Regions from separate parts of the Priestia sp. ST2 genome, predicted to be linked through region 1. Evidence: riboswitches for the same ligand, from Rfam matches in the RefSeq annotation. Region 1 holds a riboswitch; the other holds the start of a gene.
The links. A riboswitch is a leader RNA that binds a small molecule or an ion and turns the genes downstream of it on or off. The one in region 1 is predicted to bind thiamine pyrophosphate.
Positions count from the first base shown of each region.

Region 2: another riboswitch for thiamine pyrophosphate. It lies ahead of thiM (hydroxyethylthiazole kinase); the one in region 1 lies ahead of thiC (phosphomethylpyrimidine synthase ThiC).

Region 1 covers NZ_JBVVNT010000011.1:21,444-31,548, reverse strand. Annotated here, with positions in the region: gene yhbH (sporulation protein YhbH) at 1-113, shown strand, start outside; gene AC0KUU_RS27570 (DUF3231 family protein) at 218-1,249, shown strand; gene AC0KUU_RS27565 (cation diffusion facilitator family transporter) at 1,394-2,290, shown strand; gene AC0KUU_RS27560 (spore germination protein) at 2,395-3,924, shown strand; gene AC0KUU_RS27555 (GerAB/ArcD/ProY family transporter) at 3,917-5,008, shown strand; gene AC0KUU_RS27550 (Ger(x)C family spore germination protein) at 4,998-6,110, shown strand; gene AC0KUU_RS27545 (VanZ family protein) at 6,308-6,763, shown strand; gene thiC (phosphomethylpyrimidine synthase ThiC) at 7,043-8,812, opposite strand; TPP riboswitch at 8,926-9,040, opposite strand; gene AC0KUU_RS27535 (hypothetical protein) at 9,122-9,412, opposite strand; gene AC0KUU_RS27530 (undecaprenyl-diphosphate phosphatase) at 9,870-10,105, shown strand, end outside.
Region 2 covers NZ_JBVVNT010000002.1:618,128-628,232, forward strand. Annotated here, with positions in the region: gene AC0KUU_RS09585 (hypothetical protein) at 1-336, shown strand, start outside; RNA gene ssrS (6S RNA) at 446-623, shown strand; gene AC0KUU_RS09595 (pyridoxamine 5'-phosphate oxidase family protein) at 771-1,199, shown strand; gene thiE (thiamine phosphate synthase) at 1,227-1,871, opposite strand; gene thiM (hydroxyethylthiazole kinase) at 1,885-2,691, opposite strand; TPP riboswitch at 2,768-2,876, opposite strand; gene AC0KUU_RS09610 (MFS transporter) at 3,069-4,286, opposite strand; gene AC0KUU_RS09615 (TetR/AcrR family transcriptional regulator) at 4,383-4,982, opposite strand; gene AC0KUU_RS09620 (GNAT family N-acetyltransferase) at 5,299-5,763, opposite strand; gene AC0KUU_RS09625 (hypothetical protein) at 5,934-6,440, shown strand; gene AC0KUU_RS09630 (UDP-N-acetylmuramoyl-L-alanyl-D-glutamate--2,6-diaminopimelate ligase) at 6,538-8,037, opposite strand; gene AC0KUU_RS09635 (DNA-3-methyladenine glycosylase) at 8,500-9,108, shown strand; gene AC0KUU_RS09640 (sugar phosphate isomerase/epimerase family protein) at 9,177-10,105, opposite strand, start outside.

The DNA of each region.
Region 1 (10,105 bases):
AAAATATTCAAGACGAAAGTTTTAGACACTTTATTTTAAAACAAAAATCAGACGTTTTTCACGCGATGAAAAGCTTTTTTAGAAAAGAAACAGAAGACCAGAAATATGCTTAACCTAAAAGGCCTAGACTTGTTATCTAGGTCTTTTTTATGCGGTTTATTCAGCGCTTCTTTGGAGATAGTAAAAGTACGACTTTATCCAAAAGGAGAATAAGTGAATGAACGAAAATATAAAGAGCGAAATGCAAAAACATCAACAAAATCAGCGGTTGAACGCAGCTGAGTTAGGTTACTTATGGGCGCAATATTTAGGCGATACGCTGTATGTATGTGTTCTTGGGTATTTTCTATCTGTTGTAAAAGATGCCGAGATTAAGGAGCTCTTAAAAAAAGCCCATCAGATTTCACAAACTCATGTAGACGAATTGACGGAATTATTCAGTTCGGAAAAAATTCCAATACCAGTAGGTTTTGGGGAACAAGATGTGAACAAAGGAGTTCCTGCTTTATTTGATGATATTTTTATGGCTATTTATGTAAATGAAATGGCAATTGGAGGTATGAAAAAATATGCCAGAGCCCTAAGCGCAGTGAGAAGGCAAGATATTTATGATCACCTGTCTCGGTGTGTAAAAGAAAGCGACAGTCTTTTAGATGATTCTAACCACGTTATTTTAAGAAAAAGCATGCTAATGAGACCTCCAGTTATTCCTTATCCTGTAAAAGTAAATTTTGTGGATCATAAAACGTTTATATCACCATTTTTCTCTCAAATGCATCCTCTAACTTCTTTGGAGGTTACGGCTATTCAAGAAATTGTTAATACAAATGTATTAGGTAAAACGCTGATGCTGGCATTTAGTCAAGTAGCTACCACACAAAAATTACGCTCTTATTTTTTTGATGGAGTCAAGCTTGCGAGTAAGCAAATCAAGCAATTCACTGAGTTATTGTCTGAAGCTGACCTACCAAGTCCGCGTCTGCTTGATGCGTATGTAACCAACTCAACGATTTCACCGTTTTCAGATAAACTGATGATGTATCATACTTCCACAGCGGTGACGATCGCTATTGATAACTGTGGTGCTGGCTTGTCTATGTCGTTCCGTTCGGATGTCGCATTAGAATTTTCTCAGCTAATCGGGCGTATAGGGAAGTATGGAAAAGATGGAATTCGGATTATGATTGAGCAAGGTTGGATGGAAGAACCTCCAATGTCAACAGACCGTAAGAAGTTGGCGGAGAAATAATAAGGAGTATGTTGTCGGTTATCAGTAATTTTGCGGTACTGAAACATATATAGCTAAGCGAAAATAGATTGCTCTAGACCCACTTGAATGAGCAGTGATAAGATAAAAAAACTGATTTTTCAAGAAGTAAGTCGAGGTGTGCAAATGAACAACAATATAAGGGAGTCCATTGCGAAAAAAGTAGCATGGATTAGCGTATGGAGCAATATTGCCCTTACGCTAGGAAAAGTAATAGTAGGATGGATTGGAAATAGTGATGCTGTATTTGCTGATGGTATTCACTCTGCAGCGGACGTATTTGCCTCTATTATTGTCTTGTTGGTTATACGAGTAGCAAATAAACCAGCAGATGATGACCATCCATATGGACATGGAAAAGCAGAAGTGATTGTCTCAGGAATCGTAGGAATTATTTTATTGCTTGTATCATTTTATGTGGTATTTGAAGGAGTCGTTGGTTTATTCCATCCGGTTGAATCTCCAAATATTTTAGCCATGTGGATTGCTGTTATTTCATACATAGCAAAGGTATTGTTGTACCGTTATTCTTTAAACGTAGCGAAGCAGCACCACAGTAAGGCAATTGAGGCAATTGCCTTTGATCATAAAGCAGATATTGTTGCTTCTATTGCAGCGGCAATTGGTGTTTTATTATCGATTATTGGTGATAAAATGGATGTTCAACTGCTGTTATACGGAGATAAAATAGCAAGCATCTTTGTTGCTTATTTAATTTTTAACATTGCCAGACAAATGATGGGAGAGTCTTTTCAAATCTTAATGGAAGGCAATATTGATGAAGAGCTACTAAAAGAACTTGAAGAAAGCATTTATGAATTTGAAGATGTGAAGCGGATTGATCGCGTTCGAGCAAGAGAACATGGCCATTACATATTAGTGGATGTACGTATTTCAATTGACCACTTTAAAACAATTAAGGAAGGTCATGATTTAGGACGAGAAATCAAAGCAACACTTATGAAAAAGCATGATAATATTCAGGAAGTATTAATCCATTTGAATCCTTATTATCCAGATTAAAAAGACGCAGCGAAAATTTTCCGCTGCGTATTTTTGCATTTTTTTACATACTATTCATTTTTTTAGAAACAATGAATAATAACAAGAGACATCGAGGCAGGTGAGTGGCACTGTTAATTAAACGAAGGCCTAAGCGAACAAAAAGTCCTATCTCCCTTGAAGAAAAAGAGCCAAAAACAGAAATTGAACTTGGCACAAATGTAGAAGAAATTCTAAAAATGCTGGAAGAAAGGTTAGACTATACGAGTGATATAGGGCAAAGGTGGCTGAAATTTAATCATGAGCGTGCGCTTTTAGTCTATTTTGTGCCCCTTATGGATTCAATCAAGTTAAATGATCATGTTATCAAACCGTTATTAATAGAAAAAGAAGGGGAGATAAAAGAAGTCATTCAGGCTGCTTCCATTACTCCTACAAAAGATTTGGATGAAATGATTAGTTTAATGAGTCGAGGTGCTTCTCTTCTATTAATCGAGAATGATCCGTTGGTTTATGCAATTGATTCCACAAAAACAGCTACAAGAGAAGTGAACCAAGCGCTGAATGAGAAAATAATCAGGGGGTCTCAAGAAAGCTTTGTGGAGAGCTTAGATAAAAATTTGAACTTGATGAGACAAAGGTTTTTAGATGGAAGCCTTATTGTACGTTATATCGAAGTAGGAAGTATTTCACGCACGCGAGTAGCGGTTTTATATTTGAAAAATATAGCTAACGTAGAGATTTGTAATACGATCATTAATCGTATACAACAAATTGAAGTGGATGGAGTGGATAGTGGGAGTATCATTGAAGAGGCTCTAGAAGATTCGCCTCTTTCACCATTTCCTCAGCTGTTGAACACAGAAAGGCCGGATCGGGTAATGGGCAATCTGTTAGAAGGAAGAATGGCAGTGCTAACAAATGGAAATAGCTCTGCGTTGATTGCTCCCGTTAATTTTTTCTCTTTTTATCAATCGCCTGAAGATTATAATACGCGTGCACTTTATGGCTCATTTTTCCGCCTTTTACGTATATTCAGCTTTTTTGTAGCTATGAGCTTACCTGCAATTTATATTGCAACGATTTCTTTTCATTATGAATTGATTCCTTTGGACTTAGTTTTTACAGTAAAAGGTTCTCTTGAGAACGTTCCATTTCCTCCGATAGTAGAAGCGTTTATTATGGTTTTAATATTAGAGTTACTAAAAGAGGCTTCTCTTCGGCTGCCTTCTTCAATTGCTCAAACGATTGGGGTGGTTGGAGGGTTAGTTATCGGTACAGCAATTGTTGAGGCGAGTTTAGTTTCAAATATGATGATTATTGTTATTGCTCTAACAGCCGTTTCTTCCTTTGTTGTGCCATCAAACGAAATGAGCACCACGCTGCGAATTTTAAGTTTTCCGATGATGATTGGAGCAGCAGTCTTTGGCTACTTGGGTATTGTCTTTGTATTAGTTCTTATTGTTATGCATTTAGTTATTTTAGAGTCTATTACGATACCTTACTTAATCCCTTTTGCGCCCTTTAAAATTTCTGGTTTAAAGGATGTTTTTATGAGGATGCATCAGCTCTATTTGAATGAAAGACCTGCTAACGCTAAGCCTCAAAAACGCCAACGTCAAAAAGCGATAAGGAATTGGGATTCAAATGAATAAAAATAGTATTTCAGTCAGTCAGCTGTTCTTTATCATTTTACAAACGCAAATTGGTATTGGTGTTTTAGGGTTACCTTATAACTTATTTAAGACGGCGCATACGGACGGCTGGATTTCAATGTTAATTAGCGGGTGTATTATTCAAGTAATTACATTATTCCACTGGGGATTAACGCATCGTTTGCCAGGTCTAACTTTATATCAGATGACTAGCAAGCTGCTTGGCAAGTGGGTAGGTAATTTTTTAAATATAGGATATGTATTTTATTACATCATTGTTTCAAGTGTTATTACTGTTTTGTATGTAAACGTGTTAAAGCGCTGGCTGTACCACTTAACGCCAGCGTATGTTTTGGTCCTTTTATTAGTTGTGATTGCGCTGTATTTTGCAAAAGAGAATGTCCGCAATATAGGGCGTTTCTTTACAATTGTATCCGTATTTTTAATTATTTTAGTGCTGTTGATATCGAATGCTTATAAAGAGGCTGATGTCCGGTACCTGTTTCCGATTGGGCACAGCGGTATTCAAAATATCTTGCTGGCGTCAAAAGAGGGAAGTATTTCAATGCTAGGTTTTGAAGCGATTTTGATTTTAGCTCCATTTGTAAAGGCAAAATCTACTATGACATTAAAGATGGTCATGCTTAGTAATTGTATCGTTACCGTTTTATATGTATATATCATCATTGCTTGTTATTTGTTTTTTAGTCCGGATGAAATCTTAATCGTACCAGAACCGGTTTTGTACATTTTGAAGGCGACGCAAAACTCCGTTATTGAACGAATAGACTTGGTTTTTATTACCTTTTGGATTATTTCTGTTATTACGTCCCTTATTATGTACGTGTATATTTCAAGTGTAGGCATGCAGGAAATATTCAAAAAGAAAACTCACCGTCCGTTTGTTCCAATTGTATTGATATTCGTAACAGGTCTTTCCATTTATTTTTCAAAAACGGATAATCTTGTGACAGCTTTATCACAGGCAACTAACTATTTAATTTACGTATTCATTTTCTGTATTCCTATTTGTTTGTTAATTCTATCATGGATAAGAAAAGGAACAGTAAAAAATGAAGCATAAACTTATCAAGATCTTCAATGTATGTTTAGTTCTAAGTTTTTTAACAGGATGCTGGGATCAAAAAATGCTAAAAGATACGATGTTTTTGTCTACAGTGGCTTATGAAAAAAAGAAAGGAAATAAGGTGATTTCTACTATTGCGATCCGCTCGTACACTTCTAAAGAAGGGATTTTAGTGAATAAAACCTACCATGTGGCAGGAGAATCACCTCGGGATGATCGAACAAAAATTAACCAGCAGGTTTCTGGAATTGTAATGTCTGCTAAAAAGAGAATAATTTTATTTGAAGATCGATTAGCTAAAGAAGGTATACTAGAATTATCAGACGTTTTATATCGTACACCAGAAAGTCCTTTGACGGCTAAGTATGTCATTGTCGAAGGAAAGCCGAGTACTATCGTTGAATTACAGCAAGTAGGAGAAGAGCTAATTGGAGAATATTTAGACGGAGTTGTTCATACGGCTGAAGCGAATTCTTTAGTACCAATTGAAACTCTTCAGTCACTTTGTACCGTGTTGTTTGATGAAGGAAAAGGGCTAGCTCTTCCTTATATGAAATTAAATACTGAAAATAAGACCGTTGATGTAATCGGTACAGCTTTGTTTAATAAAGATAAATTTTCAGGCATTACATTAAATCCTGAGGAATCCAAGGTGCTTCTTTTATTAGGAAATCAAAAAGATAAATATATGATTATGAGTGACAAAATTACCATACATGACCAAAAGTATGTAGTATCGTATGATGTGTCAGACGCTAAAGCAAAGATGAACGTTAAGCCGGATGCGATTCACGGGGTAAAAGTGACCATACCACTACATGTAAAAGTAAGCATTAATGAATTCACTAAAAACGAAATGTCATCCCCTGCATTAATAAAAAATGTACAGGAAGAAATTGAAAAAGTTCTACAAAAGAAAGCAGAAAAAGTAGTTGTAAAGTTGCAAAAAGCTAACTGCGATTTTCTTGAAATAGGAAGAGAAGTAGCCGCTTATCATCCGAGTATATGGGAAAGGCTTAAATGGAGACAGGATTATAAAAACATCTCGATTAATCCGAAAGTACAAGTGGAAATTATCCATCGTGGAATTATTAATTAACAAAAGTCATGCGAAAAGCATGGCTTTTTTAAGTGAAAAAATTTTAGTTTACAAAATAATAAAAAGGGAATTGTATTTATTTATTGATGTGATAGGATAAAAAAGCATGTAAATGCATTCACTACGAATGAAAGCAGTGGACGGGTACATATAGATAATAATAAACGGTTTTGGGAGTCAAAGAAGGTGATGTTGAAGTGAATGTAAGCATCAGGTCAATCGTTAAAAAAGTCATGTTCATTCTATTTATTGCATATACAGCAGTGGTCATTTATGCTACTCTCATACGGGAAAACGAACATGTTTACGGAAAAGCAATGAACTTGGATTTATTTAGCACGATCCGTCTGATGTGGGACAGCGGGAATATAATGCTCACTCTGACAAATATACTGGGGAATATCGTGATGTTTGCGCCGCTTGGAATGTTTATTCCTTTGTTTATGAAGTGGTTTGACGGTTTTATTCAAGTGTTTACGACGGGTTTCTTAATCAGTTTTCTAATTGAAATTTTACAGTACAAGCTAACGGAACGAGTATTTGATATTGATGATATCTTTTTGAATACGCTAGGTACATTTATAGGCTGGGTTATTATTAAAATACTATATTGGGCCAAGAACGTGCTGAAAGCACGTTTCAAAAAAAGATAAAGAGATGGAGACATAACTGAATCAATAGCTAGAAAGCAGCTACAGATATGAAGTCTACGTTTACCATCACAATGAAAAGATCCGAACGATGAATCGTTCGGATCTTTCTTCAACTAAAATACTTTTGTCCTAGCCACTGCCTCTTGTTGATAGAAACACTTAATGCAGCGTCTTACGGAAGAATGTGAGGATTCAACGATAATGTGCTGACAATTTTGCTGAACAAATAATAACTTTCTTTCAAGCTGCTTAATTTGTTCTTTAAGCTGTTCTACTTCATTATTGATAGATATTTGAACCACTGTTAACAAACTCTTTAGCTTTTTCTTTCATTCCTTCTTTTCTTACTTCGTTTACATCTTTTTCATTTTCTTGAGCCATGTTACGAATATCTTGAGAAATACGCATCGAACAGAATTTAGGTCCACACATTGAACAGAAATGGGCTGTTTTAGCACCTTCAGCGGGAAGTGTTTCATCGTGATATTCTTTTGCGCGCTCTGGATCTAGTGACAGGTTAAATTGATCATTCCATCTAAATTCAAATCTTGCTTTAGACAGCGCGTTATCGCGTTTTTGTGCTCCTGGATGGCCTTTTGCTAGGTCAGCGGCATGCGCAGCAATTTTATAGGTGATAACGCCTTCTCGAACGTCTTCTTTATTTGGCAGACCTAAATGTTCTTTTGGCGTTACGTAGCAAAGCATAGCTGTCCCAAACCAGCCAATCATTGCAGCCCCGATACCTGATGTAATATGGTCATAGCCTGGAGCGATGTCGGTTGTAAGCGGTCCAAGAGTATAGAAGGGAGCTTCTTGGCATATTTCCATTTGTTTATCTACGTTTTCTTTGATGAGGTGCATAGGGACATGTCCAGGGCCTTCAATCATAACTTGAACATCGTGTTTCCAAGCAATTTTAGTTAGTTCACCAAGCGTTTCTAATTCACCGAACTGTGCCTCATCATTAGCATCTGCAATGGAACCAGGACGCAGCCCATCGCCAAGCGAAATAGAAATATCGTATGCTTTACAGATTTCACAGATTTCTTCAAAGCGAGTATATAAAAAGTTCTCTTCATGATGAGCTAAACACCACTGCGCCAAGATGGATCCTCCGCGTGAAACAATACCTGTCGTACGTTTCGCTGTTAGAGGAATATAGCGTAAAAGAACACCTGCGTGAATAGTAAAGTAATCAACACCTTGCTCCGCTTGTTCAATTAATGTATCGCGATATGCTTCCCACGTTAGATCTTCTGCAACACCTTTTACTTTTTCAAGCGCTTGGTAAATAGGAACAGTCCCTACAGGAACAGGCGAGTTGCGGATAATCCATTCGCGCGTTGTGTGGATATCCTTTCCTGTTGATAAATCCATAATTGTATCGGCTCCCCAACGCGTTGCCCATGTCATTTTTTCTACTTCATCTTCAATAGCTGAACGAATAGCTGAATTTCCGATATTAGCATTGATTTTCACGTGGAATTTGCGGCCGATAATCATCGGTTCGCTCTCAGGGTGATTGATATTATTAGGGATAATGGCACGTCCTCTTGCTACTTCTTCACGCACGACTTCAGGATCCATCTGTTCACGAATAGCGATAAATTCCATTTCGGGCGTGATGATTCCTTTTTTCGCATAGTGCATTTGCGTTACATTTTGATTTTTTTTCGCGCGCAAAGGTAAACGATTAGTGATAAAGCGCTCGTACTGATCTCTTGGATCACCATCATAATAACCGTTATCCTGTGGCTGAACCGTACGGCCTTGATATGTTTCTACATCGTTTCGTTCTGCAATCCACTTTTCGCGCAGAGCCGGTAATCCTTTTTGTAAATTAATTTCATAACAGGGATCTGTATAAACACCACTCGTGTCGTATACACGTACGGGATTATTTTCTTCTTCCCCAAAAGATCCTGTAGTAGGAGACTGATGGATTTCACGCATAGGCACTTTAAGATCTTCTCTGGATCCTTGGACATATACTTTGTGACTGTTTGGAAAAGGCTTTTTCATAGAAACTGATACATTTTGTTTTGACATTACATATTCCTCCGGTTTCGCATAAAGTGTAGCTATACCGAACCATAAAAAAATCGGGTTCTGTGATAGACAGAACCCGATGGAATAGGCGAAAAAAGAATAAACATATACTATTCTTTTCAAGACTACTTCCCTCCGCTGGTATAACCCAAATCAGGTTCAAAGGGTTAAAGAGTTTTATAGCACTCTTCTCTCAGTCTGAGCTATCAGACACCCCTAGTAGAAATAACATTTAAATTATTCAATTTACGGCTTAAGTTTACCATCATTCGGTAAAAAATCAACCCTTAAATAAAAAAAGCTAGACAATCAACGTTGTCTAGCAGCATCGATTGCAATCACAATAGCTGTAATAATGTGCATAACAAACCCTAAAAATGGAATCCAAGCAACCAGTGAAGTAACAATCCCTAGTATGTTTCCATACGCAGATAACCCTCGTCTATTAGCTAAAATGAGTGTGATAGCATGAAGAATAAATCCAATAAAAAGAGGAGTATAACTAAAGCCCATAACAATCCCCGCGCCAATTAAAGGAATTCCCAGCAAGGCTTCATACCCAGCAGTGACCCATTTCATTGTACGTACATTTCCATTCATAGTAAAAAGCCTCCTAAAAAAGATACTACTATATACGAGAAAAGAGAGAAAAAAGTTTCAAATTACTTAGGGGATATGTCGTATAAGCAAGCACTAGTTGATTAAAATGATAGATGACAGTAAAGGGGATGGAAAAAACATAATGATTTAGTCATTTTTTCACACTAAAGAAAAATAGTCTAGATGATTCATTTTTAGCTAAGGACCCGGAATTTATACCGAACATAGCGACTGCTTTTTAAAACAAATAAAAGCTGGTATCTTGTTTTTTGGTTATAGCATGTAAGGTTTTTATTACAAATTATTAAAGATTCTTATCTTTTTGCAAATACACATTGTATTTCATAGTTTTAACAATTATGATAAAAAAGCAAGTGTCAAAATAGGAAAATAGTTGAGCATGGAAAACGAAGCGATAAGCTTATTAATTTGAAAGAAAGGCAAGGTATATAGCTTTATGTGGGAAATTATTGTAGCAATCATTTTAGGGATTGTAGAAGGTTTAACAGAGTTTGCTCCTGTTTCGTCAACTGGGCATATGATTATTGTGGATGACCTGTGGTTAAATTCAAAAGAATTATTTTCATCTCCCGTAGCTAATACATTTAAAATTGTTATTCAGCTAGGGTCGATCTTAGCAGTAGTAGTTATTTTTAAAGATCGTTTCATTAATTTATTAGGATTGGGAAAAAA
Region 2 (10,105 bases), on a different contig from region 1:
AAAGTTCGAACACGTTCGCGTATTCCTTCACGTTTCATTGCTATCATTTCTTCTCGTCTATGGATTGGATTATGCTTAGCGCTCACGATTGCAGGTTACGCATACGGACTATCCTTAGGTTCAATAAAAGCTTATGGAGATGCTTTTATGCAGTCACAGCTTGTTAGCGTGATGACCGCTGATTTTTTTGTTTTAACGTGGCTTTCTTACTCCGTTATGACAAAAGAAAGGATAGCATCCCGGCCTTACCTTCTTTTATGTTTCATTCCAGTTGCGGGCCCTTTTCTTATTTTGTTGCTGTTTCCCCGCCAAGATGTTAGAGAAGAAAAACTTTAAATAAAAGTCTTGCGTTCCATTCATTATTCCGTTATAATCATTTCTTGTACGATGAAAGTTGATTAATTAGAAAACATTTATATATCGGCATTTTATTTACATTTGTTATACATACCTGCGCTGTGCGTATACTCATGTTGTCTTAAACCTTTGAGTGTTAAAAGGGAGCTCAAAATTTAGCTGCAGATAGCACGCCCTTCTTGGGACGCTAAACCCGGCTATGAGGGCACCCACCTAGTAGATCTGGGTATTTAAGACACTTAGGGTTACGGCAGTGCGGGCTTATTTTTTAGTTAGCTGTAGCTAGCTTTTTTTATTTTTCATTTTACTAGTTTACATAATTATTTTATTGTTAACTTATATTTTTTTTAGACATGTATGTTTTATTTATCTTCGATTGAGGAACATAAAAAGTAATAAAGGAGATGGATAAAATGAATGAACAAAAAATTGCTAAAAAAGTAAACGAAGTATTAGAAGGAAATCGTGTAGGAACATTAGCCACAGTTGTAAACAACAAACCCCACTCTCGCTATATGACATTCTTTAGCGATGAAGATGGTATCGCTCTTTACACACCAACAAATATCAATACACATAAGGCAGAGGAAATCGAAGCCAATCCGAACGTGCACGTACTATTGGGCTACAGCGGCGAAGGATATGGCGATCAATACTTAGAATTATCTGGTACAGCTGTTCTTCGTACTGGTGATCAATTAAAAGGGCGTATATGGAACGATCACATGAAAGAATGGTTTGACGGTCCAAATGACCCTGAGTATGTTGTTCTTGAAATTACGCCGAACGAAATTCGCTTTATGAATGAAGGCGAAGAAACTCCTCAAACTGTTCAGCTATAATAAAAAAGCGCACACTGTGCGCTTTTTTTATTTTCTTACCGCTTCTTTCAATTGAGCTGCTTTTTCTTTTGGAGACGCTGCTAAGCTAATCGCGGTAATAATAGAAACGCCATCTGCACCTGCTTCTACTACTTGTTTGGCATTTTCAGGCGTGATCCCGCCGATTCCTACAATTGGAAAGTCAATATTCTGGTTTCGCACTTCTTCAATTAACTTTGTACCTTGCACTGCTTTTGCGTCTTTTTTTGTAGAAGTAGGAAAAACAGGTCCCATTCCTACATAATCCGCCCCGTCTTTTATCGCTTGCTGCAGCTCTTGTACATTATGAACAGAGACGCCCACAATTCCTTTTCCTATTTTCTCTCGAACAATATGAGCTTTTTCATCTTCTTGTCCAATATGAACGCCATCTGCTTGTAAGCGGATCGCTAAGTCCAGATCATCATTCACCACAAAAGGAACGCTGTGCTGCTGACAAATTTGCTGAAGTTCCTTCGCCAGCTGATATTTCGCTTCTCCTGTTAAGGCACCCTCGCCTTTTTCACGGAATTGAAACACGGTAACGCCGCCTTCAATTGCTTCTTTCAACACTTCTTTCGGATCTTTTTTACAGTTATTGCTGCCCATTATAAAATAAACTTGCAGCAGCTTTTTGATTTCTTCATTTGTCATTTTCCGGCTCCTTTTAACGTTGATGTACTCTTGCATATGATTCAATATCCTGCCCAGATAAAAGATGAAGCTGATTTAACAGCTCAATTTGAAAGCTTCCCGGCCCTTCTTCACCTTTTTTCGCTGCGGCGATTTCACCTGCCACTCCGTAAAAACTTAAAGCAGCAACGCTTGCCTCGACATATTCTTTTTCTACAGCAGCGAAAGCTCCTATAATTGATGTTAGCAGACACCCAGTCCCCGTCACTTTCGTAAATAACGGGTGACCGTTGTCTACTGTATACGTTTTGTTTCCATCTGTGATTACATCTTGTTTACCCGTGATAACAATCACCGTATCTAATTTGTTCGCTGCTTTTTCAGCAAGTTCAATGACGTCTCCTTGCCCTTCTAATGAATCAACGCCTTTAATGAGCCATGACTCGCCTACGACATTCGCAACTTCAGCAGCGTTACCACGAATAACTGCCATATTTAATTCTTCTACAAGCTGACGTGCTACTTCTGTACGAAACGGTGTCGCTCCGGCTCCTACAGGATCGAAAATAACCGGCACGCCATTTTCATTTGCTGATTTTCCTGCTATTCTCATCGCTTCTACTTCTTGAGCCGTCAGTGTACCCATATTTAAGACAAGCGCTCCGGCGATTCGTGCCATGTCAGCCACTTCTTCCTTCGCATAAGCCATAACAGGTGAAGCTCCTAGTGCAAGCAGTCCATTTGCTGTAAAGTTGGTTACCACAACATTCGTAATATTATGAACAAGCGGACTTGTATCTCTTACTTTTTCTAATTGAGCTGAAATTTTACTAATATCCATGTTTTTTTCACTCTTTTCATTTAGTTTTAACACTGCAAAAAAAAGACAAAAAAGCACCTTGCATGCGCAAAGTGCTTTGGTATGTACTCACATTCCCTGCGCTGGCATTATCCAACAGGTTCAAATGGTCAACAGGCGTCCCTGTACTCTCAGCCTGCCCCGCGCAAGCTCCCATACTATTCTTGTTACGTTTAAAGTTTACTATTAACCTTTTTTATTTGCAACCATTTCACTGTTTTGCCGATAAAATAAAGCTTCTCTATAGGGTGAGTGGCGCTTTAAACCTTACACCATTCCTAAAAGAATAATCAATAGACCTCCAGTAAGCTACTCGAGGTCTTCAATTCCCTAAGAATTCTATCATTTTTTCCTTATGGTTATTTCTCTTGAACCGCTTGATTTCTCACAGCTGTTTTTCTGTCCTTCCCTGCTCTTAAAGATAAAAGAAAACAAAGCAGCAGTACAAGTGCAGCTGATACGTACGGATAATTAATGTTTATATCAAAAAGAAAGCCTGCTACAACGGGTCCAATAATATTCCCAAGACTTGTATAAGCAGAATTTAGTCCGGCTACATACCCTTGGTCGTCTTGTGCCATCATCGACATTTGCGTGCTGATTGCCGGACGTAAAATATCTGTTGCTAAAAAGACGATGAATGTCACAACAATAATAAGCCAGTACGTGTGCACAAACAGCGTAAGTAAAATAAAAAGTCCCGTCATCATCAAGCAAAACGAAATCACTCTTTTTTCACCAAACTTATTTAAAATCCAGCCAAAAATCGTAACCTGCACTACGGCCCCCGCAATAGAGCCAAACGTAATAACAAACGCAATATCTTTGGGCGTAAAGCTAAATTTATGATCAACAAATAGCGAAAAAATCGTTTCATAATTGGATAATCCAAACGATGTCACAAAAACAATAATTAAACTTAGAAAATAAGGTTCTTTATAGGAATTCATAAGCTGGAGTAGCAGCCGATCTTCTTTTGGATTCTCATTGTTTGAAACAGCATGATTTTGTACAGGACGAGACTCTGGCAAAACAAAAAGCGTAATCACTGCAGCCAAGCCTCCTGCTACTGCGGCCATATAAAATGGTACACGCATGCCGTATTCAGCTAAAAAGCCGCCGATACCAGGTCCAATAATAAATCCTGTTGTAATCGCCGCCGTCACATAGCCCATTCCTTTAGCACGTTCTTTAGCAGACGTCACGTCCGCTGTATAGGCCATAACAGCAGGCATAATGAGCGCGGCCCCGACACCGCCTAACATTCTCGATACAAATAATAAAAGAGGTGTACTCACTGAACCAAAGAACCATTCAGACAAGGCAAAAACAATCATTCCCGCTACAATAATTTTCTTTCTCCCTAACGAATCTGATAACCGACCCGCTAAAGGTGAAAACAAAAATTGAGTCAGTGAAAACACCGCTACTAAGAGGCCCATCACGCTGCCGTTGATATGAAGCTCCGTCATATATGTTGGCATAATTGGAATAACGAGACCGATTCCTGTAAAAATAATAAAAATGTTTAGCATGAGCAGCAAAATCGCCGCTCGATTTCTTAACAATAATGACATATAAACCTCCTGATTACAAAAATACTGAACGTTCGGTCTATAAAAATACAAAATAATGAGGGATTACTCATTACCGCAATAAGCATCCCCGATTATTTAAGAAGACCTTGCTATAATTCCATTTAAAAATACATCGATTGCTGAATGGTATAGCTGCAGGGCATTTTCCATGTTCGTTTTTCGAGACATGCGGCTCATTCCAACAAACAGCCCTTCTAAAATCACTGCAAGCTGTTCTGCATTTTTAGGAGAAAACTCTCCTTCATCAATGCCTTTTTGCAAAAGCTCCCGGTTAAACTCCACGTGTCGTTTCACCATCTCATCAATTCGCTCTTCGATGTCGCTGCCCTTTTCCTCGTTGTTAAAAAACTCATCGGCAGCTTTCGTAAGAGGATGATTTAAATCATCTAAAATGATTTGCTCCGCAATTCCAAAAAGCTTATCTCTTGTTGTTTTGTAAAGAGACTCTCTTTCTTTCCAGTTTCGTTCCCACTCGAGATCCCATTCGTCTATTAAATAGAGAAAAAGCCCTTCTTTACTTTTAAAGTGATAATAAATATTCCCTTTACTGCTTCCCGTAGCTTCTACAATTTCCTCAACAGATGTAGCTTTATAGCCTTTTTGAGAAAACAATGCTTTAGCGGCATCTGCCACTTTTCTTTTGGTTTGTTCACTTTGAAGCTTTTTTTTATTCAAGCTATTTCCACCGCCCCGCACATTTATTATTTATACTGAACATTCGTTTTGTATTATCTGACACCTATACTACATAGGAAAATCCTTTTTGTCTAGTGAAAAAACCTAGTTTATACCTTTTTATATGAATTATGACAAAACAAAAAACAAAGAGGTTGAGACATAACTAAATCAACCGCTAGAAGCCACTACATATATGAAACCTACGTTCACCATCACCATAAAAAATCCGAACGAGTTGGATTCTTCATCAAGAATCTTGATTCATCGTTCGGATCTTCTTTGACTAAAATACTTTTGTTACAGCCTCTTTTAATCAATCATTCAATTTCTTTGTCATAAATACACTGTATGGATCTTCTTTGTAGGTAGAAAACGGTTCGCACTCGTAAAATCCAAAACTGGCGTACAGCTTTCTAGCCGGTTCAAAAGCAGACGCGGATCCTGTTTCTAAGCTTAAGCGTCGGTACCCTCGTTTTTGCGCTTCATTTATTATGTACTGCAGCAGCTCTCTAGCAATTCCTTTTCGCAAATGAGCTGCGGCTGTTCGCATCGATTTAATTTCTCCGTGGTGCTCATCTAACTCTTTTATAGCCCCGCATCCTGCTAGCTGGCTGTCTTCCCACACGCTCCAAAACGTAATATCACGGTGTTTTAAGCTTTCAACATTTAGAGCATGAATACTTTCAGGGGGTGAATGTAAGTTCATTCCTTGAAGGTGAGAACTTACTAGTTCAATAACTTCATTGTTCGTTAAGTGGTCTCTTTTTATTTTAATCATTTTCTCTTCCTTCCTGCTACTAAGGGGTGGTCAACTACAAACCGACTTATGAATAAATTCACTGCCGACCTTTAAAAATCCTTTTATACACTCCCTTCTTTTTCTCCAGTTATTAAAACCGACTTTGCCAAGCAGATATTTCATACATTGTTAAACGGAGGTGAAATTCGTTGAAGAAGGTTTTATTTTGTCTTGTCCCTCTTTTGTTTTTATTATCCGCCTGCTTTAGTGATCCTGTTCAAGATGATTTAATCGACTATAACAACCAAGATTTAAAAAAAGCCGCTCAGCTTGAAAAAGAAGCGATTGACGCATACGATTCTGTTACAGGCGCTAACTACACAAGTGACGCAGTGATGTATGATACGATGACGAGTGAAGTCATTCCTACTTATCGTAAATTTGTTGACGAACTGGAAAACATCGATGTAGAAACCGACGATCTTCGAAAGGTTCATGAAGGCTATATAAAGGCTGCCAATACCCAGTATAACGCTTTCATTAAAATTGTCAGCGCTTTAGAAAAGCAGGACCGCAACCTTATTGCTGAGGCAAATGCTATGCTTGATGAGGCACGAAAAGGCATACGCGATTACAATGCAGCTATTAAAAAGCTGGCTAAAGAACATGATGTAAAAATTGAAGAACCAAAAACACAGCGAGAAAACAGCCTATAGTTTTGATGCAAAAAGAAGGTCTCTAAAAATAGTAAGAGACCTTCTTTCGTATGCTGTTTCAATTTCTCCACGTTCGTGCGATAAATGAAGAAGAGTATTAAGAAATATTGCTTAACGATGCATAATAAGAGGCAATAATCTCTTCATCTGAATGCGGAATTTCGTTGCCTTTTACAAGCTGAGCGCCGTTAATACAGCCGCTTGTAAGTAAAATAATGTCATTCGGCTTTCCTAAAGAAAGCGACTTTAATACTCCTTCTGTTCGAGTAGGGGCACGGTGAATATTACTTGCGCTTGGATTTGAAAAGCCTGTCATTACTTGATCTACAATTACGTTCGGATCATGATGACCTGGATGATCAACAGTTACGACAATTTCATCAGCTTTTCCTTCAATGACACGCGCCATTTTAGGCATTTTATTAAAATCTCGAATGCCAATGCCTGCAATCATGACAATTAGCTGGTTATACTCCATCTTTTTTACTTCTTCTATTAGACGCGTAAGGGCAACAGGCGTATGGGCATAGTCTAAAATCACTTTTTGGTTATTAGGACCTTCTATCACTTGAAAGCGCCCTTCTGGACTTTCCAATTGAGGAAGCACGCTAATAATATCCTCAATGTGGTATTCAAAGTGAAGAGCTGTACCAATGGCTGCTAGCACGTTAGCAATGTTGTAATCGCCATATACAGGCACTGCTACTTTGTATGACTGTCCTTTATACAGCAAATCAAAGAAAGAGCCCCCTTCTTTGACAGTAATATTTTTTGCTTGCAGAGTGGCCTCCGCATTATTTAATAAGCTATACGTGACTTTAGGTCCTTTAAATAGCCTGCTTAAGTCTTTACCCATGTCCTGATCATCTATATTAATAACGGCATGTTTTGCCTGCTGAAATAATTTCATCTTGCACTTTTTATAGTGTTCAAACGTTTTATGATACTCTAAATGCTCTTCTGAAAGATTTGTGTGAATGGCTACATCAAAATAAATATTTTCTACTCGCTGCTGATCAATCGCAATTGAAGATACTTCCATCACTGCCGCTTCATCGCCTCTTGTATACAAATCATAAAAAATTTTATGCAAGTCTATCGATTCAGGTGTTGTAGGCGTACTTTTTTTATAAACTAACTTCTTCTTTGATGACCAAATGCCGGTCGTGCCAATCGATCCTGTCGGCAATTTTAAAAGAGTTAAAAGCGACCTTACGTAAGCTGCTACGGTTGTTTTACCATTTGTACCTGTAACGCCAATTGTCTCAATCTTTTCATCCGTATAATCAAAATACATTTTAGAAAAAGACGCCATTACTTTGCGAACGTCGTCAACAGCTAAAAACGTACAGTGAGAATACTGAGTGCTTAAAAGACGCAGCTCCTCAATGCTTGTCCCAAAGACTGCTACGGCTCCTCTAGCTATAGCTTCTTTAATATATTGATGTCCATCTTCATTTTCACCTTTTATACTAAAAAATACTGATCCGTCGTGAACCTGCTTTGAATGATATGTCAGATGGTTGATCGTTTGAGATGCAGGCCCAAAAATATGTTTAATTGATAAGTTCATTAATGTATCAAAGTGGATGTTCATAGCTATTCCTCACAGTGTATAAATTTTATTTTTAATATGTTCTAAAATCCCTTAAATACTCTTTGAAGGATATTTTTTCCTTATTTCCATTTATAAAGAACTTTCTACAATTCAATCTTTTTATTTTGCTTTCATGTGTAGAACGAAAATAAAGAAAAGACGGATCACTAATTTTTAAAACTAAAAGCATGTAAAATATGGATGAACTGTGTATATCATACCAGCAGCAAATGCGAAGTATTGTAGTAAAATATTCCCCCTATACGTGCAAAACGAAACCATTCTTTAAAATAAAATAATTTCATAGAGTAAGTTGAATCATGATAAATACTTGAACGTGGAGTAAGAAAGATTACTGTATTAATCAGTGCCTTTCTTTGCAAAATAACAAAGAAAACATCATAATAAAACATGCGCATAACAGCGTGAATGACTCTGTTTTGAAAGGATGGACTACAGCAAATGACGCGTTCTCTTTTAGCGATTGAACCACTTCCTCTTTTATTTTATCAACAGCCTACACTTGAATTAGCTCAGTCGCTGTTAGGATGTCTTCTTGTTCACGAAACGGCAGAAGGAACTGCATCTGGTTTTATTGTAGAAACTGAGGCTTATAAAGGGCCTTTCGACCGAGCAGCTCATAGCTTTAATAACCGGCGCACAAAAAGAACGGAGGTAATGTTCGGTCCTCCTGGTCATGCCTATACGCATACAATGCATACACATTGTTTACTCAATGTTGTAAGCAGCGACATCAATTGTCCAGAAGGCGTCCTCATTCGAGCTATTGAGCCATTTAGCGGAAAAAATTTGATGAAAAATAGACGTCGAGGGATGGAAAACGAAACAAATTGGACAAACGGTCCTGGGAAACTAACAAAAGCACTAGGGGTTTCAATGGATTTGTACGGTCATGATTTAACCAGCCCTCCTCTTTATATTGCTCGTGGCTTCACTCCTTCAGAGATTTCCGCCGGACCTCGCGTTGGCATTGATAATTCTGGTGAAGCGAAGGATTACCCTTGGCGCTTTTGGGTTGCCAATCACCCGTTTGTATCGAAATTCAGGTGAACAAAAGGCGAATTGATTTATTAACAAAAATAAAAGAAGCACCTCTTTTTAGAGGTGCTTCTTTTTGCTTACGCCCACCACATTTGTGAGGGAGTTTCTTCAATTAATACACTTTGTAAGTTTGTAACCGCGCGTTTAAATCCTTCTTCGATCGACATGATTGGATCTTCATGCTCAATGCTGACTACATAATCGTATCCGTATGTGCGAAGTGCACTCATCATATCAGACCACTCTTTTACATCATGTCCGCACCCTACGGATCTAAACGTCCATGCACGCGTTTGGACTTCTCCGTATGGCTGCATATCCGTCAGGCCATACATATTAATATTATCCTGGTCCAAGTACGTATCCTTTGCATGGAAATGATGAATCGCATTTTCTTTTGCTAAAATTTTAATAGCTCCTACCGGATCAATTCCTTGCCACCATAAATGACTTGGATCAAGGTTAGCGCCAATCGCTGGACTTGTTTTTTCGCGAAGCTTTAGGAGCGTATGCGGAGTATGAACTAAAAATCCGCCGTGAAGTTCTAAACCAATTTTCACGTTATGCTCCTCCGCTAGTTCTCCAATTTCTTTCCAATAAGGAACAAGCTTATTTTCCCACTGCCAATTCAATACGTCTCCATACTCGTTAGGCCAGGGAGTAACAGGCCAGTTTGGGTACTTCGCTTCTTCGTGATCTCCTGCTGTTCCAGAGAAGCAGTTAACCACTGGAACACCTACTAGTGATGCTAGTTGGATGGTCTTGCGAAGCGTTTCGTCAGATTCTTTTGCAAAACTTGCCTCAGGTGAAATAGGATTGCCGTGGCAGCTAAATGCGCTGATTGTAAGTCCGCGGTCTTTTATCTGCTTCATATAGACTTCTCTTTTTTCTTCATCTTCAAGCAGCTCATCTAGCGGACAATGGCTGTTTCCCGGATAGCCGCCCGTTCCGATTTCAACAGCATGAAGACCTGCTGCTTTTACTTTATCTAGCATCTCTTCAAAAG